DNA from 3 places in the Methylomonas sp. ZR1 genome. Region 1 is predicted to be linked to each of the others. Evidence: riboswitches for the same ligand, from Rfam matches in the RefSeq annotation. Region 1 holds a riboswitch; each other region holds the start of a gene.

Region 1 (3,276 bases):
TTTGTGCCATGCCGCCCGCATCGATGACAACGGCCACCGGCACATTTAACGTTTGCGCTAAATCGGCGCTGCTGCTATCGCCGTCGAACAAGCCCATGACACCTTCAATCAAGATGATGTCCGCTTCGGCTGCCGAGTTATAAAGCATCTCACGGCAATGCGCTTCGCCCATCATCCATAAATCCAGCTGATAAACCGGCTGTCCGCAAGCAAAGCTCAATATTTGCGGATCGATAAAATCCGGTCCGGTTTTGAACACGCGTACCTTGCGGTTTTGCTGGCGATGGTAATAGGTCAAGGCTGCGGTGATAGTGGTTTTGCCCTGACCGGAGGCCGGGGCGCTGATAAACATCGCCGGGCAATGACGTGCTGCAGTGGCATTCATCATTAAAACGTAACTTTACGCAACAATCGGCCCGATATGGCGCCTAAGGTCAGCCAGAAAATAGCGTTGTTGATGGATGTCAACACCACAAAATGCTGTTGTAAGGCTTCGGGCGCTAAAGCCTGGGCAACCTCCGGATGCGGTGCGCCGATCAGATGCGGTAAGGCCAGTAAGCCAGCTCCGCCGATTTGCAGCCAGCGCGGTTTGGTCAAAAACAGACCAAACAAGCCAATCGCGGTAGCGGCGGCCGTAAAAAGCCACCACGCTTGGCGACTATGTAATTCGGCGCTGTCGGTGCCGGGCAACTCCGGCGGCAAGCCCAATGATGGCGCGACAAAAAATACCAAATAACCGGCCAAACCCCAGCCGAGTCCGTACAGGTAACCGCGTTGATCCCGCCAGTACAGGGCGGCACTGATAAACAAGGCAAAGCCGAAGCCGGTCAGGCCATTGAATAGCAAGGTAAAGCCATTACGTTGCCAGCCGTCCATCGGTTGCCAGTCATGCACATGCTCAGCCGATGGTGTTTCGAATTGTTCGGCAGCCAAAATCAAGGGCGAGGTTTGATAATGTTGCAGCACGCTGAGCAACAAGCCGCCCAATAGTCCAGTCAGCAGCGAAACTACGACCAGCTTACGAAAATCAGCCATATTAATGGCAAGGAAATGCTGCGCTGTGACGTCCGTCGTGGGCGGCGTTATGTAGATAGTTATTGGCATCCTGCACGAAACCCAGACCTAAAACGATGGTCAAGCCCAAAACAACAGCACTCAGGCCGGGCAGGATTTTTGAGGAAGAAAGGGTGGTAGATGCTGCGAGTGTTTTCATGGCTGTCTGTTCCGAATACGGTGGACGGAATAACAGAGGGGAAGACAAACCAAAAAAACACCGATTTGACAGATCGCCCTCCGCAATACTGTTGACTACAGTTTTAGGCCTGTCTCCGGGCTCGTGACGAATCACCTACCGTTGCGGGGGCAGCGTCGGCATTTAACCGACTTCCAGTTTCACCCGCGAAAAGCGGGAACCTTAAAACCAGTGGCGATTATATGCCGCAGCTAGTCATAGGGCAAATGAAATGTATCGTTCTGTTCTTTATCGTGTTCACGATCACTGGAATCCGCATTTACGCTCCGGTTTTGATTGTGGAAAAGTCCTCGTTTACGGGCAAATTCTAAGATTTTCGGCTCGCGGGTTTCGCAATATTTTTTCAATACCCCGGCTCAGTCGATCCATTTTTTTGAATCAGAACTTCCGATGGAGCGTCCACCAGCAGCGACGATTTCATCCTCCGTGAACCGTCGCTTCGATTCTTCGAAATCCGCCTTATTTAACGACTCTTTGGCTAACGCGCGCGATATGCGGTGGCATTTTTCATCGATTGGCTCGTTATCCACCCAGTCAATCAAGTACTGAATCCCTCGCACCACCCCCAAACTAGGCCACCGACAGTAACGGTATGGTTAGCAAACAGCCGATTCATAACAATGCCCCCAATAACCAAAGCGATATGAGCGAAGAAAAATGATTTTGAAACGTACTTAATTAGACCCAACTCCAATTACGGCTCCATTTACCGTGGGCAAAGCCTCTGATAAGCAGAAAGAAGTTAGAAGAATTTCGGGATCATCAATTCTGCAAGACATGCAAAAAGCCTAGCGTTATCAACTTGGCAGTCCACATATCGAAAAAAGAATCGGCTGTTGAAGAAGCCAATTGATTTGAACAATACCAGACCATATCAGTCGGGAGCTCCGGAGCTTTGTGACCCAAAACGGGTCACTTTGCGACCGGGACATTTGAGCATTACCTGCCTAGCATATCGACAACAGCCGTTAATCAACTAAGAGGCGTCTATGTCAACACTGGATGAAGATCTTGCCCGATTAAATTTCGAATATCTCATGCTAGCCCGGGAATGCGCCCGCAGCAACCCGGCAGAAACAGCATGGCGATTTGGCTTGGATAAAGACCGCATAGAAAAACTCGCAGAAATGACTTTGGAGCATCTTCGGGAACAAGCTGAAAGTAGCCGAGCAGTCATTCAATTGTTGCCGGTCTTCGTTCCAAGTGGCCTTGCCATGGGCACCTACGTGGAATTATTTCAACCTTGTATTCCGAGATGGACAAATGAAGACAGTGCCATTTAAAAAAGCATCAGATTTCGCCAATTACCTGGTTTTAGCCGAACAATTGATTCAGCTTGGCGCTCGTCCTCCCATCGTGAGTCAACTTTGTCGGTTGTCACGCCAACAGAGTATCGACTTGTATAAATCAGTAAAAGGATACCCGCCCAAACAAGGCATGCTTCCTCATGATCATCAATGGGTCATTCAGTCAACCAATCGCAATATTCACGCGTCGCTATTTTTAGGCATTCTCGATGATATTCGGCGGCGATTATCAATTCAGCATTCTTCAGCTCAGGCCTTGGTTGACGCCTATAGCATTTACAAAAACATCGCATCGAAAATATTAACCGAGCCAAAAGGAATATCTCCTGCAGCACAACAGTTCACGTTAGACATAAACAGAGCGTGGTCTTTAATGAGCATGCTCTTGGCCGGCGATTTGATATTCACTGTTTGCGCATATTGCAGCGCGCGCCACCTCAGCATGATTCACCCTGACGCAACCTTCAGCCAATGCCCAATATGCAATGTTTGGACCGATCGTTCAGGAAGACGACGCTGGGTTTCTGCAAAGTCAAAAAAACCAATTTGAACACATCCATTGCCGCCTCGAGACCATCCATTCGCTACTAAGGAGAAGTCGCATGCATATTACTGTCATTACAGCCACTGATTCCCAAATACCTCAGCCCTTACATGGCAAAAACCTGGCTCGTCTCGCACGCGAGTGCTTTGCCAATCATCAAATATTGACCATTG
Region 2 (3,276 bases), 1.7 Mb from region 1:
AGGATATTGTTATGAATCGGCTATTCGCTAACCAGACCGCAACTACCGGTTACCTGGTTTGGGGTGGTTTATGCGCGAGGTAATTCAATGCTTGATCGATTGGTTGGATAGTGAGCCAAGCGATGAAAAAGGCCACCGCATATTGCGCGCGTTAGCTCAGGAATCGTTAAAGAAAGTGGATTTCGAAGAGTCGGAGCGACGTTTCACGGCCGATGCAATCGTCGCTGCTGTTGGTGAGTCCTTAGACAGTGCCGAACCTAAAAAATGGATCGACTGGCCGGGTTCGTTAAAAAAATATTGCGAAATCCGTGAACCGCAAATCATGGAGTTTGCCCGTAAGCGTAGGCTTTCGCATTATCCAAAGCCGGAGCGTAAAAGCACAAAGGGAGGGCCGGGACGACACACGACGTTCTATATCAAAGCTGAAACGGTTCCGGTGATATTGGAAGAAGACCAAGCAATCGAGAATGTTCGGGCTGGGAGCAACATAGCCGATTTGCAAGCCAGCTATCAACTGACAGAATTGGGTGAAGTCAAACCCAGTTGGATCGCGAGTTGGTTATTTCGGCACGGACAAATCGAATTACGCCGATGGCATGTATGGGGAGTACTGGGCTGGTTGGCAACAATAGGCGGACTTGCATTGTTAATTGCCTATGCCGGATGGCTATCGTTATCCGTGCCTAGGCCGGTGACAACGCAAGATTTGACATTACTGGTCAGTATTTTTGCGATTCCCTATGGTTCCTGGGTAACTATCATCAAGCCTTGGATATTATTGTTGGATGATCGAATTGTCGTAGCCCATGAACTATTCACAAATTTTTATGAACAGTCTGCGCAGTTCGAACTGCTTCGAGACGGAGATTTAAGAGTAATTCGGTTAGTTCGGTATTCGGCGGCATGTCCCATTTGTGGCGCCACTATTTATCTCGAAAAAGGCGAGCCGGATTACAGACGAAGATTGGTGGGGCGTTGTTATGAAAGCCCGAGAGAGCATGTGTTTAGTTTTGATAGAATCACTCGTTGCGGGCGATTACTGGTTGATCGATAACTTGTCGAGAGGAGCTGCTGCCGCACCGTTTATTCTTATTTCAATACATTTCATTTGCCCTACGACTAGCTGCGGCATACAATCGCCGCTGGTTTTAAGGTTCCCGCTCTTGGCGGGTGAAACTGGAAGTCGGTTAAATGCCGACGCTGCCCCCGCAACGGTAGGTGATTCGTCACGAGCCCGGAGACAGGCCTAAAACTGTAGTCAACAGTATTGCGGAGGGCGATCTGTCAAATCGGTTTTTTTTGGTTTGTCTTTCCCTCTGTTATTCCGTCCACCTTATTCGGAACAGACAACCATGAAAACACTCGCGGCATCTACCACCCTTTCTTCCTCAAAAATCCTGCCCGGCCTGAGTGCTATTGTTTTGGGCCTGACCGTCGTGTTAGGTTTGGGTTTCTTGCAGGACGCTAACAACTACCTGCATAACGCCGCCCACGACGGACGTCACAGCGCAGCTTTTCCTTGCCATTAACATGGCGGATTTTCGTAAGCTGGTCACCATCTCGCTACTGGCGGGACTATTGGGCGGCTTGTTACTCAGCGTGCTACAACACTATCAAACCTTGCCCTTGATTTTGGCCGCCGAACAATTCGAAACGCCATCGGCTGAGCATGTGCGTGACTGGCAACCGATGGACGGCTGGCAACGTAATGGCTTTACCTTGCTGTTCAATGGCCTAACCGGCTTCGGCTTTGCCTTGTTTATCAGTGTCGCCCTGTACTGGCGGGATCAACATGGTTACCTGTACGGACTCGGCTGGGGTTTGGCCGGTTATTTGGTATTTTTTGTCGCGCCATCATTGGGCTTGCCGCCGGAGTTGCCCGGCACCGACAGCGCCGAATTACATAGTCGCCAAGCGTGGTGGCTTTTTACGGCCGCCGCTACCGCGATTGGCTTGTTTGGTCTGTTTTTGACCAAACAGCGCTGGCTGCAAATCGGCGGCGCTGGCTTACTGACCTTACCGCACCTGATCGGCGCACCGCATCCCGAGGTTGCTCAGGCTTTAGCGCCCGAAGCCTTACAACAGCATTTTGTGGTGTTGACATCCATCAACAACGCTATTTTCTGGCTGGCCTTAGGCACAATATCGGGCCGATTGTTGCGTAAAGTAACGTTTTAGTGATGAATGCTGCCGCAACACGCCATTGCCCGGCGATATTGATCAGCACCCCTGCCTCCGGGCAAGGCAAAACCACCATAACTGCAGCTTTGGCCTATTACCATCGTCAGCAAAACCGCAAGGTACGCGTGTTCAAAACCGGCCCGGATTTTATCGATCCGCAAATCTTGAGCTTTGCTTGCGAACAACCGGTTTATCAGCTGGATTTATGGATGATGGGCGAAGCGCATTGCTGTGAGATGCTTTATAACGCCGCCGCCGACGCTGACGTTATCTTGATTGAAGGTGCCATGGGCTTGTTCGACGGCGATAGCAGCAGCGCCGATTTGGCACAAACACTAGACGTGCCTGTGGCCGTTGTCATTGATGCGGGCGGCATGGCACAAACTTTTGCCGCAGTAGCTTATGGCTTAGCCCATTACCGTGCCAACTTAACGTTTGCCGGGGTCATCGCCAACAAAGTCGGCAGTCCTAGTCATGCCAAACTGCTAGAAGAAGCGTTGCCGAATAACATACCTTTGCTGGCGGCGATGGCGAAAGATACCGGAGTCGGCATGCCGTCGCGGCACCTGGGTTTGTTGCAGGCCGACGAAATCGGCGACCTCGATCTTCGCCTGGCCCGCGCCGCAGAATTGCTCAGCAGCCTTGCGCCGTGCCGATTGCCGCAGCCGGTCACCTTCGCGCCGATTACTACCGATCCGCCGCCGAAATTGCTGACTGGTAAGCGTATCGCAGTAGCTCGTAATGCCGCGTTTTCGTTTATCTATCAAGCCAATCTGGATTGTTTGCAAGCCATGGGCGCTGAACTGACGTTTTTCTCGCCGCTCGCAGACCACGTATTACCCGAGGCAGACAGTGTTTATTTGCCCGGCGGTTACCCGGAACTACATCTCCAAACATTGGCCGACTATGTCGCCATGAAACAAGCCTTGCAGCAACATCATCAAGCCGGTAAACCGATTTACGCCGAATGCGGCGGTTTTTTATATTTGCTGGAACGCCTGGCCGATAAAGACGGCCATACGGCAGCGATGGCAGGATTACTACCCGGTAGCGCGCAGATGCAAAACCGGCTGGTCAATCTTGGCATGCACGGCG
Region 3 (3,276 bases), 1.5 Mb from region 1:
CGGAGGCACCAATATCAATGTCACCGAACGAGCGCGAGACATCATAGGACAAGCTTTCCGTCACTCGACGCGGCAGACGCAAATTGGTCTGCCTGTCCTTCGGTGTCATCAGGTTAATGCTTAGTTTGTTGTTCCAGCCGAGAATTTGCGTGGACACTTCGGCTTCTATGCCATCTATCTGCGCCTTGCCGATATTTCTGGCGGTGGACGGCGTGCCGCTAAATACAATCAAATCCTCGATATTGGTGTGATAAGCGCGCAGTTCCCAGTTGGCCCAATCGTGATGGCCGGCAAAACCGGCTTCGAAGCTGGTGGACTTTTCCGGACGCAAGCCGGGGTTGCCGAAGCCTGGGAAGTATAACTGGTTAAAGGTCGGCGCCTTAAACGCATTGCCGAAACTGGCAAAAGCGCTGAGACCGTAATCCCAATTAAACCGCCAGCCGAAATTGCCGGTGACACTATCGCCGAAAGCCTGGTTTTCGTCCCACCGCAAGGAAGCGTTCAAAAAATGCTTGTCGAAAATCCGGCTGTGCAAATCAGCGAACACTCCGACATCGTAACGCGAGGTTTCGACATAGCGTGTGGTGCTGTCGACTTCGTCGAAGCGGTAATCGGCACCCACTGTCAACTGGTGATCCTTATGCAAGGCCAGTTCGTTCAGCCAACTGGCGTTCCAGCGTGTGGTGTTGAAACGACTGGTAAACCGACCGTTATGCCGAAACTGATCGGCATCGTCCATGCTTTGTCCCACCCGCAAAGTGGATTTCCACCTATCGCTGAAATTTGCGCTGGCTGTGGCTCCCAGCGTCTGATTGACAAACTCAGTGGTGCTACTGATGGAATTGTCGATCTCGGTTTCGCCTTCGGCTCGCAGGAAAAATGCTTCCAGTTCCGCGCCGTTGTCGAAGCGGTAACCGGCTTTGGCATTCAGACTGGTGTTGTTATAGCCGTCGCGGTCCGGATTATAGCCGCTCGCGACGCTGACACCGCTCAGCGCATTGATGCCCTGGCTACCGAGTTGAGCGGCGCTCAAGCTATACCAAGCCTTGCCCCATTTACCGTTGACGGCCGCCGAGCCGTTATAGGTGTCGTATGAGCCGCCGCCGGCTTCCAGCGCAATGTTCGGCCGTTCACTGGTGCCGCCCTTGCGAGTAAATATCTGAATCACCCCGCCGATCGCTTCCGAGCCATACAGGCTGGACTGCGGGCCTCGAGTGATTTCCACACGTTCGATTTGATCGATAGGAATAAACTGAAATGCGCTGGTGCCGGTGGTCACCGAGCCGGCCTTGATGCCGTCGATTAAAACCAGTACATGATCGGAGTTAGTGCCGCGCAGATAGACATTGGTATCCTTGCCGTAACCGCCGCTTTGCACCATATCAACGCCCGGCGTGCCTTTTAGTAACTCAGGAAGGGTTCTAACCTGAAGTTTCTCGATGTCCTGGCGATTATAAACCGTCATCGCCGTGGCTAATTCGTTCTGTCTAGTCTCGGTTCGGGTAGCCGTCACGACTGTTTCGGCAAGGTTGATAGCCTCATCGCCGGTTGCCGCCCACACGGTAAAAGGCGTACTCGCCAGCAATAAAGATCTGTATAGAATTGTTTGCATATTGTCCTCTGCGCCCGCCGCGCATCCGGGTGAAAAAGGACAGAGGAAAAACGGAAAACGAAAAAGACGGAGGCAGGCTAGGCATGGACTCAGACCATTCCGTCAACAGCCCTCCGCTGTCTCGAATGATCTTCCGGGCCAGTCTCCGGGCTTATAAGTGGCTTGACGCCTGATCTGCGACCTTCCCATGCAAAGCGCACAGTGGCAAAAACGCAGCTCTTTACTTATCTACCGTTGCGGGGGCAGCGCCGGCATGAGCGGATAAAACCGCCGCACCGACTTCCTGTTTAAGCTTGGCCGAGAAAGCGGCGCAAACACCTGAAAGAAGCGTGCAATTTTAGGGAGTCGGGCATGATAAAGCAAGAGTGTCCGAGCGGGTCACCCACAATCGGCATTGCAAATACCCCTTTCCGTGCTATACATTGGTGCATTGATTAATGCTGTTAACTTAGACTTCAACAAATGCGGGCGGGATCATGGAAATTCAATCGAAATTGTTAGGCAACCAAGACATCAATCCGGACACTATCATCAATTTTCCGCGCGGCCTACCCGGTTTTGAAGATCAGACCCGCTTTAAATTATTTCATCAGGAAGGCAGCGAGATTGTCTATTGGCTGCAATCGGTCGATAACGCGGAGCTGACTTTTTCCGCGGCTCATCCGTCGCACTTCAACATCAATTATAACTTTACGGTAACCGACCCCGAAGAAGCGCTGCTGCAACTAGAGCCGGGCGACGAACTGGTGATATTAATTCTGCTGCACAAAGACAACGAGCAGGATAATGGCAAGCCGACCATTAAAGGCTCGATCAAATCGCCAATCTTAATCAACGCCAACAAACGCATCGGCATGCAAAAAGTATTGGTGGCAATCGAACAAAGCATCACCCTGACCGAGAAGGTCAGTGAGATAGATGTATCTGAAGCTTAAAAAATGCAAACATCCGCCGGCGATTGAGTTCGCCGGCGGATGTTTAAATCAGGCGGCCTGAACAGGAATGGAATGACTGGAATGGCTAATACGATTGTTGCCGTCGAAATACACCAAAGTCGGCTTGTAGTTCGTCAGTTCCTTCTCATCTAAGCTGGCGAACGCACAAACGATAATCAAATCGCCAGGGCACGCCAACCTTGCAGCTGCACCGTTAATCGAAAATACGCCGGAATCTTCTTCGGCGCGAATCGCATAGGTGGTAAAGCGTTGACCATTGTTAATATTGTAAATATGGATTTGCTCGTACTCCCTGATGCCGGAAAAATCCAAAATTTTACCGTCTATAGCACACGATCCTTCGTAATCCAGCTCGGAATGCGTTACCCGCGCACGGTGTAACTTAGCTTTAAGCATGTTTATGTTCATGGTAAACAAGGTCGAATACTAGGGCCGGCGATTATGCCTGAAATTGACTCTGCTATCAAATTTAAGCATTAGCTTTTAAAGGTAAAAACCAATGCAGTCAGTTGTTTATTGTAGAAAAATACAGGTTATCGATCAGGCGTGTAGTGCCCAGCTTGGCAGCAGCCAAAATCAGCAGATTAGCGTCGCAGGTGCTGGCCGGCAATAAATCCTTGCTACGGCAAATGCTGAAATAGTCGACGGCAAAACCGGCTTGCTGCAGATTTTGGCGCTGCCGTTCTGTCACGGCTGGATAATCGACAT

What was found. A riboswitch is a leader RNA that binds a small molecule or an ion and turns the genes downstream of it on or off. The one in region 1 is predicted to bind cobalamin.
Region 2: another riboswitch for cobalamin. It lies ahead of DDY07_RS06015 (CbtB domain-containing protein); the one in region 1 lies ahead of DDY07_RS13540 (CbtB domain-containing protein).
Region 3: another riboswitch for cobalamin. It lies ahead of DDY07_RS20450 (TonB-dependent receptor); the one in region 1 lies ahead of DDY07_RS13540 (CbtB domain-containing protein).

The regions. Positions count from the first base shown of each region.
Region 1 covers NZ_RCST01000001.1:3,006,170-3,009,445, forward strand. The annotation lists gene DDY07_RS13530 (cobyrinate a,c-diamide synthase) at 1-388, opposite strand, end outside; gene DDY07_RS13535 (CbtA family protein) at 388-1,035, opposite strand; gene DDY07_RS13540 (CbtB domain-containing protein) at 1,037-1,213, opposite strand; cobalamin riboswitch at 1,302-1,432, opposite strand; gene DDY07_RS13545 (hypothetical protein) at 1,609-1,794, opposite strand; gene DDY07_RS13550 (flagellar transcriptional regulator FlhD) at 2,242-2,535, shown strand; gene DDY07_RS13555 (FlhC family transcriptional regulator) at 2,516-3,109, shown strand; gene DDY07_RS13560 (STAS-like domain-containing protein) at 3,162-3,276, shown strand, end outside.
Region 2 covers NZ_RCST01000001.1:1,342,059-1,345,334, forward strand. The annotation lists gene DDY07_RS06010 (hypothetical protein) at 176-1,054, shown strand; cobalamin riboswitch at 1,135-1,265, shown strand; gene DDY07_RS06015 (CbtB domain-containing protein) at 1,353-1,529, shown strand; gene DDY07_RS06020 (CbtA family protein) at 1,531-2,178, shown strand; gene DDY07_RS06025 (cobyrinate a,c-diamide synthase) at 2,181-3,276, shown strand, end outside.
Region 3 covers NZ_RCST01000001.1:4,502,407-4,505,682, forward strand. The annotation lists gene DDY07_RS20450 (TonB-dependent receptor) at 1-1,612, opposite strand, end outside; cobalamin riboswitch at 1,731-1,949, opposite strand; gene fliW (flagellar assembly protein FliW) at 2,089-2,547, shown strand; gene panD (aspartate 1-decarboxylase) at 2,596-2,976, opposite strand; gene panC (pantoate--beta-alanine ligase) at 3,074-3,276, opposite strand, start outside.